2 regions of the Bradyrhizobium sp. CCGUVB1N3 genome follow, and region 1 is predicted to be linked to the other one. Evidence: predicted binding sites of a transcription regulator. Region 1 holds the regulator's gene; the other holds the start of a gene.
What was found. Region 1 encodes HrcA, which represses chaperone genes, less so after heat shock. Its sites were predicted from a motif close to GTTAGCACTCNCNNNNNGNGAGTGCTAAC; they were not measured.

Region 1 (7,671 bases):
GTTGGCTTCCAGCGTGACTTCGACATCGCCAGCGACGCGCCAGTGCTTGCCGATCGCCTCCAGCACGGCGCCGACGGTTGCGGGCTGCATCAGGGACGGCGTGCCGCCGCCGAGGAAGATCGAGGTGACCTCACGGCCGGGCGCACGCTCGGCCGTGGTCTCGATCTCGCGGGCGAAGGCGCGGGCAAAGCGCATCTCGTCGATCGCGGCGTGGCGGACATGGCTGTTGAAGTCGCAATAGGGACACTTCGACAGGCAGAACGGCCAGTGCACGTAAACGCCGAAGGCTTCCTTCTCAGCGCGGCTCAAGGCAGATCTCCGCAAGTTTCACGAAGGCGCGGGCGCGGTGCGACAAGCCGAGGCCCAAAGGCGGCAGGCCGTGCTTCTCGATGCTTTCCATCTCGCCAAAGGTGCGCGCGTGGCCCTCGGGCAGGAACATCGGGTCGTAGCCGAAGCCGGCGGTGCCGCGCGGCGGCCAGACCAGCGTGCCGTCGACGCGCGCCTCGACCTCCTCGAGATGATCGTCGGGCCAGGCGACGCAGAGTGCGGAGACGAAATGCGCTCTTCGGCGGTCGGGCGCGGTGGCGCCGCGCTCCTGCAGCAGGCGCTCGATCTGCGCCATCGCCGCGGCAAAATCCTTTTTGGGGCCCGCCCAGCGCGCGCTGTAGATTCCCGGCGCGCCGTCGAGCGCGTCGACCACGATGCCGGAATCATCGGCGAAGGCGGGAAGCTTCATGGCCTTTGCAGCGGCGATGGCCTTGATCGCGGCATTGCTGCGAAAGTCGCTGCCGGTCTCCTCGGGCTCGTCGAGGCCAAGCTCGCCGGCCGAGACCGCCTCGACGCCGTGCGGCGCGAGCAGCTCCCGCATCTCGGCCAGCTTGCCGGGATTATGGGTCGCGATGATGAGCTTGCCTGTGATTCGCCGGTGCATGGCCTATTGACTACGCCACCGCCATTTTCTGCAAGTCCACGAGACGCGCGACACCCTTGCGGGCCAGCGCCATCAACGACAGGAACTCGCCTTCCGTGAACGGCTCGCGTTCCGCCGTGCCCTGCACCTCGATGATGCGGCCGTCGCCCGTCATGACGAAATTGGCGTCGGTCTCGGCTTCGGAGTCCTCGGCGTAGTCGAGGTCGAGTACCGGGGTGCCGTTGTAGATGCCGCAGGAGATCGCGGCGACGTTGTCGCGCAGCACCTTGGCCTTGATCATGTTGCGCGTCTTCATCCAGTTGACACAGTCGGCCAGCGCGACCCAGGCGCCGGTGATCGAGGCCGTGCGTGTGCCGCCGTCGGCCTGGAGCACGTCGCAATCGACCGTGATCTGGCGTTCGCCGAGCGCTTCGAGATCGACGATGGTGCGAAGCGAGCGGCCGATCAGGCGCTGGATCTCGACGGTGCGGCCGCTCTGCTTGCCGGCGGAAGCCTCGCGGCGGGTCCGTTCGGAGGTCGCGCGCGGCAGCATGCCGTATTCGGCGGTGACCCAGCCGCGGCCCTGGCCCTTCAGCCACGGCGGCAGGCGGTCTTCCAGCGTGGCGGTGACCAGCACATGGGTGTCGCCGAATTTCACCAGGCACGAGCCTTCCGCATATTTGACCACGCCGCGCTCCAGCGACACGGGGCGCAATTCGTCGGGCGCACGGCGGCTTGGCCGCATGGGAAATCCTCCAAAACTCTCAGGAAAAAGGCTGTTCGCGGTGCTTTTAGGAGGGGGAAGGGGGCCCGGCAAGGGCTTTTCCCCCGGGGCGGCGGAACGCCATCCCCATTTGGCCAAAGACGCGCTTGTCAGAGGCCCTCCGGATGGACAAATTATGTGCATCTGAGAGGAGTTACCGTCTGTGGCCCATCACGATCCGATTCATCTGATCGCGCCGCGCGCGGGCCTCGCCCAGCTCAACGAGCGTTCTCGCGACATCTTTCGTCAAATCGTCGAGAGTTATCTGGCGACCGGCGAGCCGGTCGGCTCGCGCAATATTTCCCGCCTCATCGCGCTGCCGCTGTCGCCGGCCTCGGTGCGCAACGTCATGGCCGATCTGGAACAGCTCGGCCTGATCTACGCCCCGCACACCTCCGCCGGCCGGCTGCCGACGGAACTCGGCCTGCGCTTCTTTGTCGATGCCCTGATGCAGGTCGGCGAGCTCAACGAGGCCGAGCGGCAATCGATCCAGAGCCAGCTCACCACCGTCGGCCACGCCCAATCCGTCGAGGCGGCGCTGGAGGAGGCGCTGACGCGGCTGTCGGGCCTCACCCGCGCCGCGGCGGTGGTGTTGACGCCGAAGTCCAATGCGCGGCTGAAGCATATCGAATTCGTCCGCCTGGAACCGGAGCGGGCGCTGGTGATCCTGGTCGGCGAGGATGGCCAGGTCGAAAACCGCGTGCTGACGCTGCCGCCCGGGGTTCCCTCTTCGGCGCTGACGGAGGCTTCCAACTTCCTCAATGCCCGCATCCGCGGCCGTACCCTGGCCGAGGCGCGGCTCGAGCTGGAAACCGCACTCGGGCAGGCCCGAGCCGAGCTCGACCAGCTCACGCAGAAGGTGATCGCGGCAGGCATCGCAAGCTGGTCCGGCGGCGAGAACGAGGACCGCCAGCTCATCGTGCGCGGCCACGCCAATCTGCTGGAAGACCTGCACGCGCTGGAGGATCTCGAGCGGGTGCGGCTGCTGTTCGATGATCTCGAGACCAAGCGCGGCGTGATCGACCTGCTCGGGCGCGCCGAGACCGCCGAGGGCGTGCGCATTTTCATCGGCTCGGAGAACAAGCTGTTCTCGCTGTCAGGCTCCTCGACGATCATCTCGCCCTACCGGGATGCCGCCGGTCACATCGTCGGCGTTTTGGGCGTGATCGGGCCGACGCGGCTGAATTATGCCCGCGTGATTCCGACCGTGGATTATGCCGCCCGCATCGTCAGCCGCCTTTTGGGTGGCTGACACCCGATTTCGCCTGATCACGGGCGCTTGATTTTCGCGCTGCGAAGCACGATATCCCGGCGAGAAAAATCCCTTGAGACGAGTTCGAGAAGGCAGCCGATGAACGAGCGAGACCGGCAACCCGAAGACACGACTGCGCCGACCGGCGAGCCCGTGGTGTCGAAGCCCTATGTAATGCCCGACGATCCGGAGCCCGGTTCGGTCGAGATCTTGCAGAAGGAGGCCGCCGAGGCGCGCGACCGCATGCTGCGGACGCTGGCCGAGATGGAGAATTTGCGCAAGCGCACCACCAAGGAGGTCGCCGACGCCAGGCTCTACGGCATCACCGGCTTTGCGCGCGACGTGCTCGACATCGCCGACAACCTCCAGCGCGCGCTCGATGCGGTGCCGGCCGAGGTGCGTGCCAACGCCGATCCCGGCTTGACCGCGCTGATCGAGGGCGTGGAGCTGACCGAGCGCTCGCTGCTCAACGCGCTGGAAAAGCACGGCGTAAAGAAGTTCGACCCCTCGGGCCAGAAGTTCGATCCGAACTTCCAGCAGGCGATGTTCGAGGTTCCCGATCCGTCGGTGCCGTCGGGCACCGTGGTTCAGGTGGTCCAGGCCGGCTACACCATCGGCGAGCGCGTGCTGCGCCCGGCCCTGGTCGGCGTCGCCAAGGGCGGCGCAAAAGCCGCTGCCGCCGCCAACAGCAACGAGTCGAACGGCGCAGCGTAAGCCGCGCTTCCCGCGTTCCCACAGACCACGACCCTCATGGTGAGGAGGCGCGCGAGCGCCGTCTCGAACCATGAAGGCCCCGCTGCGGCGACTCGGCCTTCATCCTTCGAGACGACCGCTTCGCGGTCTCCTCAGGATGAGGGTCTTGCGGTTAGTTTGCGCGGTCTTACGCCGTCACCGCGATATCGCCCGACTGGATCCGCTTCACACCGGCCTTGGCCATGTCGGCCCAGGCTTTCGCCAGCGAACCCTGGGTGTCGATGCCGCGGCAGGCGTCTTCCACCACATAGACTTCGAAGCCGGCCTTGCGCGCGTCGAGCGCGGTCCAGGCGACGCAGAAATCAGTCGCGAGGCCCGCGACGAAGACGCGCTTGATCTTGCGCGACTTCAGATAGGCGGCGAGGCCCGTCGATGTCTTGCCGTCGGCTTCCAGGAAAGCCGAGTAGCTGTCGACGTCCTTGTGAAAACCCTTGCGGATGATGAGCCCGGCTTGCGGGATCGACAGGTCCTTCGACAGCGCGGCGCCGTCGGTGCCCTGCACGCAATGGTCGGGCCACAGCACCTGCTTGCCGTAGGGCAGGTCGATCGTCTCGAACGGCTTCTTGCCGGAATGGACGGAGGCGAACGATACGTGCCCCGGCGTGTGCCAGTCCTGCGTCATCACCACGTTGGCGAATGATTTTGCGATCTTGTTGATGATCGGCACCACCTGCTCACCTTCCTTCACGGCGAGGCTGCCGCCGGGCAGGAAGCAGTTTTGCACGTCGATCACGAGCAGCGCGGATGCATCGTCCGGCTTGATAGATGCCGCCGCCCAGAGCTTGCTTGAAACCAGGCTCGCGAGAGCAAAAGTCGAAACACCCGCGAGTACTTTGCGCCGATCCAGCATCGTACGTCCTCCCTCCAGGATGAACCCAACGGGGATAGGCTAGTTCCATTTGTGTACAAACGAAAGCCCGAAAATACGGCCGGCTTTGGTCAGCCTTTGGGCTGGATGCCGTCGCGTACGGCGCGGAAGCGGGTGAAGGCCTCCGACCACTGGTCGCGCGGGGCGCTGGCGATGATGCGCAGCGACGTGCCGCCACCGAAGCGGATCCACTGCACCACCGTGACCTGGGTCTTGTCCTTGCCGCTGACGCCGTCGAGGCGGGTTTCCATCGCCGGCTGGCCGTTGACGCGAATCTGCTCGGACATGGTGATTCTGGACTCGCGCATGCCCGGGATCTGCATCGCCGCCTCCTGCGCGAAGCGGGCGCGGTCATCCGCCTGCTGCGGCGTTGCGCCGATCATGCCGATGATCATGTACGGCTTGGGCTCGAAGCCCGTGGTCTCGTCGCCGTCGGCCAGCACGATGCTGGCGCCCGGCGACAGCGTGCGGACGTTCTTGAAATCGGCGAGATCGGTGATCCTGAACGGCATCTGCGCGAGCTGCTCGTCGACCGGCACCTCCTTGCGCGTGACCGCGGTGGCAAACATCTGTCGCACCGCCTCGTCCGAGTAGATCTTGGTGGCGTTCTCGGGGATCTGCACGGCGACATAGCCGGAGAAGCCGGTGCCCGGCACGATCATCGAATAGCGCTTCACGGTTTCCGTGCCGGCCTTGCCGGTCTCGACGGTGTAATAGGCAAGGCCCGCCGGCGTCTCGAGCTTGTCCGGCTTGATGCCGCCGGTGCCGCCGGGATTGGCCTTGAAGGCATTGGCGACTTCGCCATAGGCGTCGGGCGGCAGCTCGGTGACCAGCACCTTCACGCCTCCGTCCTCGCTCTCGAAGCCCGGAAAGGTCTTGGCCTTGGAGAGGCCGATCAACGGCACCATGCCGACGCGCAGGCCCGGCGGGAAGACGGCATCGGCCGCGAGAGCCGGAAGGGCGGAGGCAATGAGGAGGGCGAGCGCAGCGAGGGGGCGTATCAATTTCATGGCTAGTCTACTTGGTCCACATTGAGGCCGTTCGATGGTGGGGCGTCGGGCCCCTTTGTCGCGCGGGGCGCGGCTCCTGGCGGAGCTGTCCGGCCGCCCGGACTTTTGTCGCCCGGACTTTTAACGGGTTTGGCTGCGCTGTAACAGGGTGGGGGAACGATCGGGCATGGGGCTTGGCGCTGAGCCTTACGCCGAACCTTACACCGAACCTTACACCGAACCTTGGGCTGAGGACTGAACCCGTTAATAAACCCTCACTGTGAGGGGCCTTCGAGGCCGGTATGATCTTCCAAAACCCAATGTTTTCGCGGCTGAAACTTGCGTTCGGTCCTTGCGGGCCCCTCCCCCCCTCCTATATGAGCGTCAACCATCGCAATATCGCGGATGTTTGATCTTAGGGGGTTTTGGATCGGGTGCCTTCTGGGCCCAACCAACCTGCCGCAATAAAGAAGGATATCAGGACCATGGGAAAGGTCATTGGGATCGACCTCGGCACCACGAATTCGTGCGTCGCCGTAATGGATGGCAAGAACGCCAAAGTCATCGAGAATTCCGAGGGCATGCGCACGACGCCTTCGATCGTCGCCGTCACGGACGACGGTGAGCGCCTCGTCGGCCAGCCTGCCAAGCGCCAGGCCGTCACCAATCCCGAGCGCACCTTCTTCGCAGTGAAGCGCCTCATCGGCCGCCGCTACGACGACCCGATGGTCGAGAAGGACAAGAAGCTCGTTCCGTACAGGATCGTGAAGGCTTCCAACGGCGACGCCTGGGTCGAGGCCGACGGCCAGACCTACTCGCCCTCGCAGGTTTCGGCGTTCATCTTGCAGAAGATGAAGGAGACCGCGGAAGCCCATCTCGGCCAGAAGGTCGATCAGGCCGTCATCACCGTTCCCGCCTACTTCAACGACGCCCAGCGCCAGGCGACGAAAGATGCCGGCAAGATCGCGGGCCTCGAAGTGCTGCGCATCATCAACGAGCCGACCGCGGCTGCGCTCGCCTATGGTCTGGACAAGACCAAGACCGGCACGATCGCCGTGTACGACCTCGGCGGCGGCACGTTCGATATTTCGATTCTCGAAATCGGCGACGGCGTGTTCGAGGTGAAGTCGACCAACGGCGACACCTTCCTCGGTGGCGAAGATTTCGACATGCGCCTCGTTGGCTATCTCGCCGACGAATTCCAGAAGGAGCAGGGCATCAACCTGCGCAACGACAAGCTCGCTTTGCAGCGCCTGAAGGAAGCCGCTGAAAAGGCCAAGATCGAGCTGTCCTCGACGACGCAGACCGAGATCAACCTGCCGTTCATCACGGCGGACCAGACCGGGCCGAAGCATCTGACCATGAAGCTCACCCGCGCCAAGTTCGAGGCGCTGGTCGACGACCTCATCCAGAAGACCGTCGAGCCCTGCCGCAAGGCGTTGAAGGATGCCGGCGTCACCGCCGGTGAGATCGGCGAAGTCGTTCTGGTCGGCGGCATGTCGCGCATGCCGAAGGTCCAGGAAGTCGTGAAACAGCTATTCGGCAAGGAGCCGCACAAGGGCGTCAACCCCGACGAAGTCGTCGCGATCGGCGCTGCGATCCAGGCCGGCGTGCTCCAGGGCGACGTCAAGGACGTTCTGCTGCTCGACGTCACCCCGCTGTCGCTGGGCATCGAGACGCTGGGCGGCGTGTTCACCCGCATCATCGACCGCAACACCACGATCCCGACCAAGAAGAGCCAGGTGTTCTCGACCGCCGAGGATAATCAGAACGCGGTCACCATCCGCGTCTTCCAGGGCGAGCGTGAGATGGCTGCCGACAACAAGATGCTCGGGCAGTTCGACCTGATGGGCATTCCGCCGGCCCCGCGCGGCATGCCGCAGATCGAGGTGACCTTCGACATCGACGCCAACGGCATCGTCAACGTGTCGGCCAAGGACAAGGCGACCAGCAAGGAGCAGCAGATCCGCATCCAGGCCTCCGGCGGCCTGTCGGAAGCCGACATCGACAAGATGGTGAAGGACGCCGAGGCCAATGCCGCGGCGGACAAGCAGCGCCGCGAGGCGGTCGACGCCAAGAACCATGCCGACGCGCTGGTGCACTCCACCGAGAAGGCGCTGGCCGAGCACGGCTCGA
Region 2 (7,671 bases), 1.8 Mb from region 1:
ATTCATTCGCACTGCATCGAGAAAGTTGTGGTTCGTAGGCCCATCGGATCTGAAGGTCTCCCGCGAATGAGAGCTGAGCCCATCAAGGCAGCCGGGATGATTCCTACCGAACAGTTTGATAGGTTGAAACTGGGCACGCCGCGCGATGCCATCATTGAAATGTTCGGCTCGCCGTCAGCCAGCCATGGCGTGGCGACTAACCGCAAGACGGTCGGAGGCAACAATCAAGGGGCCATAGCCGACGGTTACTTGCGAGAGGATATGATCTTTGGCGATCACGGTCTTCAGTTCGTTAACGGAACGCTCACAGGCAAATATCGATATTTCACGCCCCCGATGCGGTTGAGCATTCGAGAGGTGTAAACTTCGACAAAAGTTCTCAATAGGATCTTGGCTGCAGAGCCACGTCGTGGGTCTGCTCTTATTCGTTCCTGGCGGGAGTTTCCGACGTGCCATCATGGGCGAAGCCCACAAGAATATCTAGGCCGCGACTGAAATAACCTCCAGGGCCTTCGCGGCGAAGTGCTGGGGCAGGGCAGACCTCGCATCTTGCAGCAGCGCCAGCCTTGCTTAGGCACGCTGCTTGCTTCGTTCAAGGAAGCATTGCCGAAACTCCCCGGCGATGTAGGGGCGGGCCGGCGCATCACATCGAGGCGTCGGGGCGTCGGGCCGCTCCGCTTCTGAAGCCCATCAATAGGAGGATATATGAAAGCCCACGTTCGGGCAGCGGCGGCTGCGGTTGCGTTGGCCCACACGTTGGGGCGCGCAATCGTGCGCGTGCACGAATACGAAGCTTCCGTATCTTCCAGGATCAGCGTGTCTGTACGAGAGGGAATAGTCAGTGGTTATGACTACGGCAGGCATTGCTACGTAACCGGTGCCTTACCGAACCTGTACCACCATGGTGAACGGTCGCATTTGATGCTCAAACCGAAGAACTCCGGTGTCTACGGCGGCTTCGATCACGATACGTCATCCTACTTCTCCGTGAAAGTCACAGGCGGTGAAGCCTGCGTCTACGACTACAATGAAGACCTGTACTTCGCATACAGCGTCTGACCATACATCCAGAGCGGGCGCTCGCCCTCGCTCGACGCTGCGATTGCGGTGTCGTTCCACCGATTTGACAGAAACCCAACTCACCTTGTCGCATCCGCAACATTGCCGGGGACATTTATTCGAACGCGGCTTCGCCGTCACCAGCAGGACGAACCAGTTTGCTTGAATATTTGAACCCTCATCCGCGATTGGCGCGAGGTTTGCTAGGGATCCTAGCAACGCGAACGTCGCCCATGAAAGTCACTGCTAAGGCCCATCATCCGGGCGCGCCAAGGCTCTTCGCATTGGTGCTCGGCACGAACGAAATCGCTTCTGCCATCGCCACGAAACTCACCGAGGCGACGTTTGCCGTGGTGATGAGACACGATGCCTTTCCACCGGTGATCCGCCGCCGCATGGCATTTCATGACTCGCTGTTCGGCGAGCTATGCGAAGTTGAGGGCGTCGTGGGCAAACGGGCCGATACGCTAGCGGAAATCACGTGGATTCACGCCGACCCGAACAGCGTGGCAGTGACCGAAATGCACTTCTTCGACATTATTGCCTTGCGTTCGCTATCCGTGATCGTCGATGCACGCATGCAGAAGCGTCGAACACCTCGCGACCTCCGCGGCTTCGCACCGGTAACAGTCGGCATCGGGCCCGGATTCGAGGTGGGCGTCAACTGCGACACCGCCATCGAGACCCATCCAATCCAGACCGCTACAATTGTCTCCCGAGGTGTCACCAAGCTGGCAGACGGTCGAGCCGGCGAGCTCGGCGGCGCGGGACGCGAGCGCTTCGTGTATTCGCACCGCGATGGCATCTGGCGCTCAGGTGTCGATATCGGCACGCCATTATCCAAGGGCCTGCTGGTGGGCTGTCTTGGCGGCAAGCCGGTCCTGGCGCCCATTGGAGGAGTGCTCCGCGGCGTTGCTCGGGACGGCGCGCGCGTGCCGGAAGGCGTAAAATTGCTGGAGGTCGATCCACGCGGACGCCAGTCCTGTTGGACCGGCATGGATGAGCGAGGGCGAGCCATTGGATGCAACGCCGTCGCAGCCATAGAGAAACTCATCTCGCCTCGACCGGGTGATTGTCCACATCTTCGTCGATAGTTAAGGAGAAAGATTGTTGCCGGCGCGCTCTTTGGTCTGAACTGCTCCGGTGTAGACCCCGGACACCTCCATGCAGCGGTGCGTTAGCAACCAATCGTTCCACGCATTCGCAAATCCATCTGGATTACGGAAGCTTCTCATCGCCGCTGCTCAGAACACTGAATTGCCGATTGCAATGCTGACAATCTTCTTCGCTATCATCTCCCTTCTTTACGCGACTGTTGGGCAGGCGGGTGGTACCGCGTTCCTTGCCCTCATGGCCTTTGCATCGTTTCCATCAACTCAGATGCGACCGACAGCGTTGTTGCTCAACATCGTTGCCGCCACGTATTCGACATGGCTGTTCAATCGCGGTGGGTTTATTGATTGGAAGAGGTTGAAGCTTTTTCTAACCGCCTCGGTGCCAACTGCGCTGATTGGCGGGTTCACAATCCTATCTCCCCATCTCTATGATGCTATCACCGGTGTGGTCCTGCTCTTCGCGGCTGCGATCTTGTTGATCGGGCGAACCAGGAGAGCGGTCCCTGATGGTGAGACGCCGTCGTGGGGCGCAATTACGACAGGAGCCGGCATCGGCCTCGTCTCGGGGCTTACTGGCGTCGGGGGCGGCGTTTTCCTCGCGCCTGTCCTTATCGCCATGCGTTGGGCTTCACCCAAAGAGACAGCAGCTTTGTCTGCCCCTTTCATATGGGTGAACTCCGCAGTTGGCTTGGTCGGCGCGATTTACGCTGGACAGTTGCCTTCACCGCAGACATGGCTATACGCACTGGGGGCCGTCACAGGGGCGATGATAGGGACCACGATCGGTCTTCGTTGGCTGTCGGAAACGACAACGCGCTATCTAATTGCTGTTGTACTTATAGCCGCGGGGATCCTGCTTATGGTCCTTGCAACGACATAACACCATGAGGTCGGGTCTTGGATCTATCCCAGTCGCTGCTCGCCAAGGAATGTCTGCTCCTGATGCGGCAGAAGAGTTTAGGATCTTGGCGGCCTGCGTTCCGCCGGTCGCTCTCCACTCGCAGGCACACCGGCGCGACCGTAATCTCGAGCCAAAGCAGGCGATGACGCTTATCGCTGATACCCGAGTGAACGAATGTGGCTTCATCTGTGAAGCCCTGACCACGAACAACATCGTCCATGAGGCGCGTACCTGCTCGGGATCGCCGCTCGGCCATCGAGCTGGTGGCGGACGTCCGGTTCCGTCCAATCTTGATGACCACGGCGGCGATGGTCACGGCCTCCTACCGTTAGCGAACTGGCAGATCGGGCGACGAAGTATCCAACTTTTTTTCTACTCCTAACTCTTGCTCCCAAGGAAAACCGTCCTATTTCAACCTCGCCTGTGCTGGCACTCGCGGGCCTCGATTGCTAGCAATTTGGAAATCGTCAACTTGTACAAAGGCTTAGGAGAGCTGCATGAGTTTCCGTCCGCTTCACGATCGCGTCGTGGTCAAGCGTATTGATGCAGAAGAGAAGACTGCTGGTGGCATCATCATTCCAGACACAGCCAAGGAAAAACCCTCGCAGGGTCAAATCATCGCCGTTGGCCCGGGCGGCCGCGATGAGAGCGGCAAGCTGATCCCCATCGACGTCCAGGTCGGCGACCGCGTGCTGTTCGGCAAATGGTCGGGCACCGAGGTCAAGATCGACGGCCAGGAGCTGTTGATCATGAAGGAAAGCGACATCTTGGGCGTTCTCTCCCACGTGTTTTCCAACACTAAGGCCGCCTAGTTCAACCGCTCGCACCGCTCACCCCTGAGGAGCGCCTGCCGGGCGCCTCGCCAAGGGTGAGATGAGACCAAGACAACTCAGGGAAACCAATATGTCAGCCAAAGAAGTCAAATTCGGCGTCGATGCTCGCGACCGCATGCTCCGCGGTGTCGACATACTCCACAATGCGGTGAAAGTGACGCTCGGCCCGAAGGGCCGCAACGTCGTCCTCGACAAGTCGTTCGGCGCTCCCCGCATCACCAAGGACGGCGTCACCGTTGCCAAGGAGATCGAGCTCGACGATAAGTTCGAGAACATGGGCGCCCAGATGGTGCGCGAAGTCGCCTCCAAGTCCGCTGACGCGGCTGGCGACGGCACCACCACCGCGACCGTGCTGGCGGCTGCGATCGTCCGTGAAGGCGGCAAGGCGGTTGCCGCCGGCATGAACCCGATGGACCTCAAGCGCGGTATCGACATGGCTGTGGAAGCCGTGGTCGCCGACCTCGTCAAGAACTCCAAGAAGGTCACCTCGAACGAGGAGATCGCCCAGGTCGGCACCATTTCGGCCAATGGCGATGTGGAGATCGGCAAGTTCATCTCCGACGCCATGAAGAAGGTTGGCAACGAGGGTGTCATCACCGTCGAGGAAGCCAAGTCGCTCGAGACCGAGCTCGACGTCGTCGAGGGCATGCAGTTCGACCGCGGCTACATCTCGCCCTACTTCGTCACCAACGCCGACAAGATGCGCGTTGAGATGGACGACGCCTACATCCTCATCAACGAGAAGAAGCTCTCCTCGCTGAACGAGCTGCTGCCGCTGCTCGAGGCCGTGGTGCAGAGCGGCAAGCCGCTGATCATCGTCGCCGAAGACGTCGAGGGCGAGGCGCTCGCCACGCTCGTCGTCAACCGTCTGCGCGGCGGCCTGAAGGTCGCGGCCGTGAAGGCTCCGGGTTTCGGCGACCGCCGCAAGGCCATGCTGCAGGACATCGCGATCCTGACCGGCGGCCAGGCGATCTCGGAAGATCTCGGCATCAAGCTCGAGAACGTCACGCTCAACATGCTCGGTCGCGCGAAGAAGGTGATGATCGACAAGGAGAACACCACGATCGTCAACGGCGCCGGCAAGAAGGCCGACATTGAAGCTCGCGTGGCCCAGATCAAGGCGCAGATCGAGGAGACCACCTCGGACTACGACCGCGAGAAGCTCCAGGAGCGTCTCGCCAAGCTCGCGGGCGGCGTCGCGGTGATCCGCGTCGGCGGCGCGACCGAGGTCGAGGTCAAGGAGCGCAAGGATCGCGTTGATGACGCGATGCATGCGACCCGCGCCGCGGTCGAGGAAGGCATTGTCCCGGGCGGCGGCGTCGCCCTGCTCCGTGCCACCGAGGCGCTCAAGGGACTGCGCACCAAGAACGACGACCAGAAGACCGGCGTCGAGATCGTGCGCAAGGCGCTGTCCTGGCCGGCTCGGCAGATCGCGATCAACGCCGGTGAAGACGGCTCGGTGATCGTCGGCAAGATCCTCGAGAAGGATCAGTACTCCTACGGCTTCGACTCGCAGACCGGCGAGTACGGCAATCTGGTCACCAAGGGCATCATCGACCCGACCAAGGTCGTGCGAACTGCAGTCCAGAACGCCTCCTCCGTGGCGGCGCTGCTGATCACCACCGAGGCCATGGTCGCCGAGTTGCCGAAGAAGGCCGCTGCAGGCCCCGCCATGCCCCCGGGCGGCGGGATGGGCGGCATGGGGGGCATGGACTTCTGATCCAGCCGCCTCACGCCGAATCACGAAATGCGAAAACCCCGGCAGCAATTGCCGGGGTTTTCTAATTGGGGCGCAGTCACATGCGTCGCCTTTGGCGTGGTAGGCGCTTTGTTGATCGGCAGCCCCTGGTTTGAGCTGGAAACCCCAATATCTAGATCCAGGCTGGCCGCGCGGTCACAGCGATAGCCTCCCCGCGGGGCACACCTGGCACAAACGCTGGGACGGAATCGTGACAGAGCCGGCCAACCCTGCTGACACTCACTGATGCGGTGATCCGCAACGCCACGCTGACGCTCAGCAAGGCGCTACATCATCTCCACGGCGTCAAGCTGCCCGACCTCGCTCTGCGCATGCGCGCCACCGGACTTGGGTTTACCTCTTCACCGAGGCGGGGGTGAGGGGGACCCAGTGCAATGAACGCGCTGAAGGTCTCTGCCGGAAAATCCTTCGGGGTGTTCGGATCGGGCTCGGTCGGGCTCTCCGCGCTGATGGCAGCGCACGTCGTCGGCGCCACCACGATCATCGCGGTCGATACCAATCCGGCAAGGCTCGAAATCGCGAAATCTCTGGGCGCGACGCATGTGATCGATCCGCGCCAGACTAATGCGGCCGAAGAGATCATGCGGATCACCGGCACCGGCCTGAACTTCGCGCTCGATACCACGGGCCTGCCTGTGGTGATCCGCAACGCCGTGGAGCGCCTTGGCCCACGTGGCGCCTGCGGCATTCTCGGCGCGTCTGGGCCCGATGCGGAAATCGTGCTCAACGAGACGCATTTCATGAGCGCCGGCCGTCGCCTGATCGGCATCGTCGAGGGCGACTCCAATCCTGACGTCTTCATTCCGGTGCTGATTGATCTGTACCGGAGCGGACGCTTCCCGTTCGAGAAGCTCATCAAGTTCTACACGCTCGATGAAATCAACGCTGCAATCCACGATTCCGAGACCGGAGAGCTGGCTCCGCAAATTCGGACAGTAGCTTGAGTGGATTTTCTGCCTGAGAGCGGCGAGGCTTCTTGCCGCGAATCAGGAGCGAAGATGACGAAGAGGAGTCGCCGGACGCATTCTCCGGCATTCAAGGCAAAGGTGGCTTTGGCGGCCGTGAAGGGGGAGAAGACGTTGGCCGAGCTGGCGCAATTGTTTGATGTCCATCCGAACCAGATCACGACCTGGAAGACCCAACTCCTGGAAGGCGCCGCCGGAGTGTTTGGGCAGGACAACGGACCGGCCGAGGCGCCGGTCGATTTGAAGGCGTTACATGCCAAGATCGGCGAGCTTGCGTTGGAGAACGATTTTTTGTCCGGCGCGCTCACCAAGGCGGGCCTGCTGAGCGCAAAGCGATGATCGACCGCGACCATGATCTGTCTGTCGTGCGCCAGGCGAAGGTCCTGAACCTTGCCCGCAGTACGGTTTACTATGAACCTCGGCCGGTTTCGGCCGAGGACCTTGTCTTGATGCGCCGGCTCGATGAGCTGCACCTCGATTATCCCTTCGCAGGGGCGCGCATGCTGCGATCGCTGTTGCAGCGTGAGGGCATGCAGATTGGCCGCCGCCACGTCGCGACGCTGATGAAGCGCATGGGGATCGAGGCGATCTATCGCCGTCCGAACACGAGCAAGCCCGCACCGGGCCACAAGATCTACCCGTACCTATTGCGCGGATTGAAGATCGAGCGGCCGAACCAGGTCTGGGCAATGGACATCAGCTACATTCCGATGCGACGTGGATTCGTCTACCTCGCGGCGGTCGTCGATGTGTTCAGCCGACGGGTGTTGGTCCATCGCGTATCGATCACGATGGAGACGATATTCTGCGTCGAAGCGCTCCAGGAGGCGTTGGCGAAGCACGGCAGGCCCGAGATCTTCAACACGGATCAGGGTAGCCAGTTCACCAGCCTCGACTTCACCGGCGTGCTGCTGGACGCGAACATCGCCATCAGCATGGACGGCAAGGGTGCCTGGCGCGACAACGTGTTCGTCGAGCGGCTGTGGCGCACTGTCAAATACGAGGAAGTCTATCTGCGTGCTTACGACAGCGTGCTCGA

Region 2: the regulator HrcA is predicted to act here: its motif matches at 3,501-3,529, upstream of groES (co-chaperone GroES).

The regions. Positions count from the first base shown of each region.
Region 1 is NZ_JANADR010000001.1:6,251,803-6,259,473, reverse strand. It holds gene hemW (radical SAM family heme chaperone HemW) at 1-309, opposite strand, end outside; gene rdgB (RdgB/HAM1 family non-canonical purine NTP pyrophosphatase) at 296-931, opposite strand; gene rph (ribonuclease PH) at 942-1,655, opposite strand; gene hrcA (heat-inducible transcriptional repressor HrcA) at 1,837-2,925, shown strand; gene grpE (nucleotide exchange factor GrpE) at 3,025-3,639, shown strand; gene pncA (bifunctional nicotinamidase/pyrazinamidase) at 3,806-4,528, opposite strand; gene NLM33_RS29790 (hypothetical protein) at 4,618-5,556, opposite strand; gene dnaK (molecular chaperone DnaK) at 6,021-7,671, shown strand, end outside.
Region 2 is NZ_JANADR010000001.1:8,097,486-8,105,156, forward strand. It holds gene NLM33_RS38350 (methyltransferase domain-containing protein) at 1-363, shown strand, start outside; gene NLM33_RS38355 (hypothetical protein) at 706-1,059, shown strand; gene NLM33_RS38360 (xanthine dehydrogenase) at 1,293-2,153, shown strand; gene NLM33_RS38365 (sulfite exporter TauE/SafE family protein) at 2,224-3,054, shown strand; gene groES (co-chaperone GroES) at 3,573-3,887, shown strand; gene groL (chaperonin GroEL) at 3,979-5,628, shown strand; gene NLM33_RS38380 (zinc-binding dehydrogenase) at 6,042-6,611, shown strand; one part of gene NLM33_RS38385 (IS3 family transposase) at 6,666-6,918, shown strand; one part of gene NLM33_RS38385 (IS3 family transposase) at 6,918-7,671, shown strand, end outside.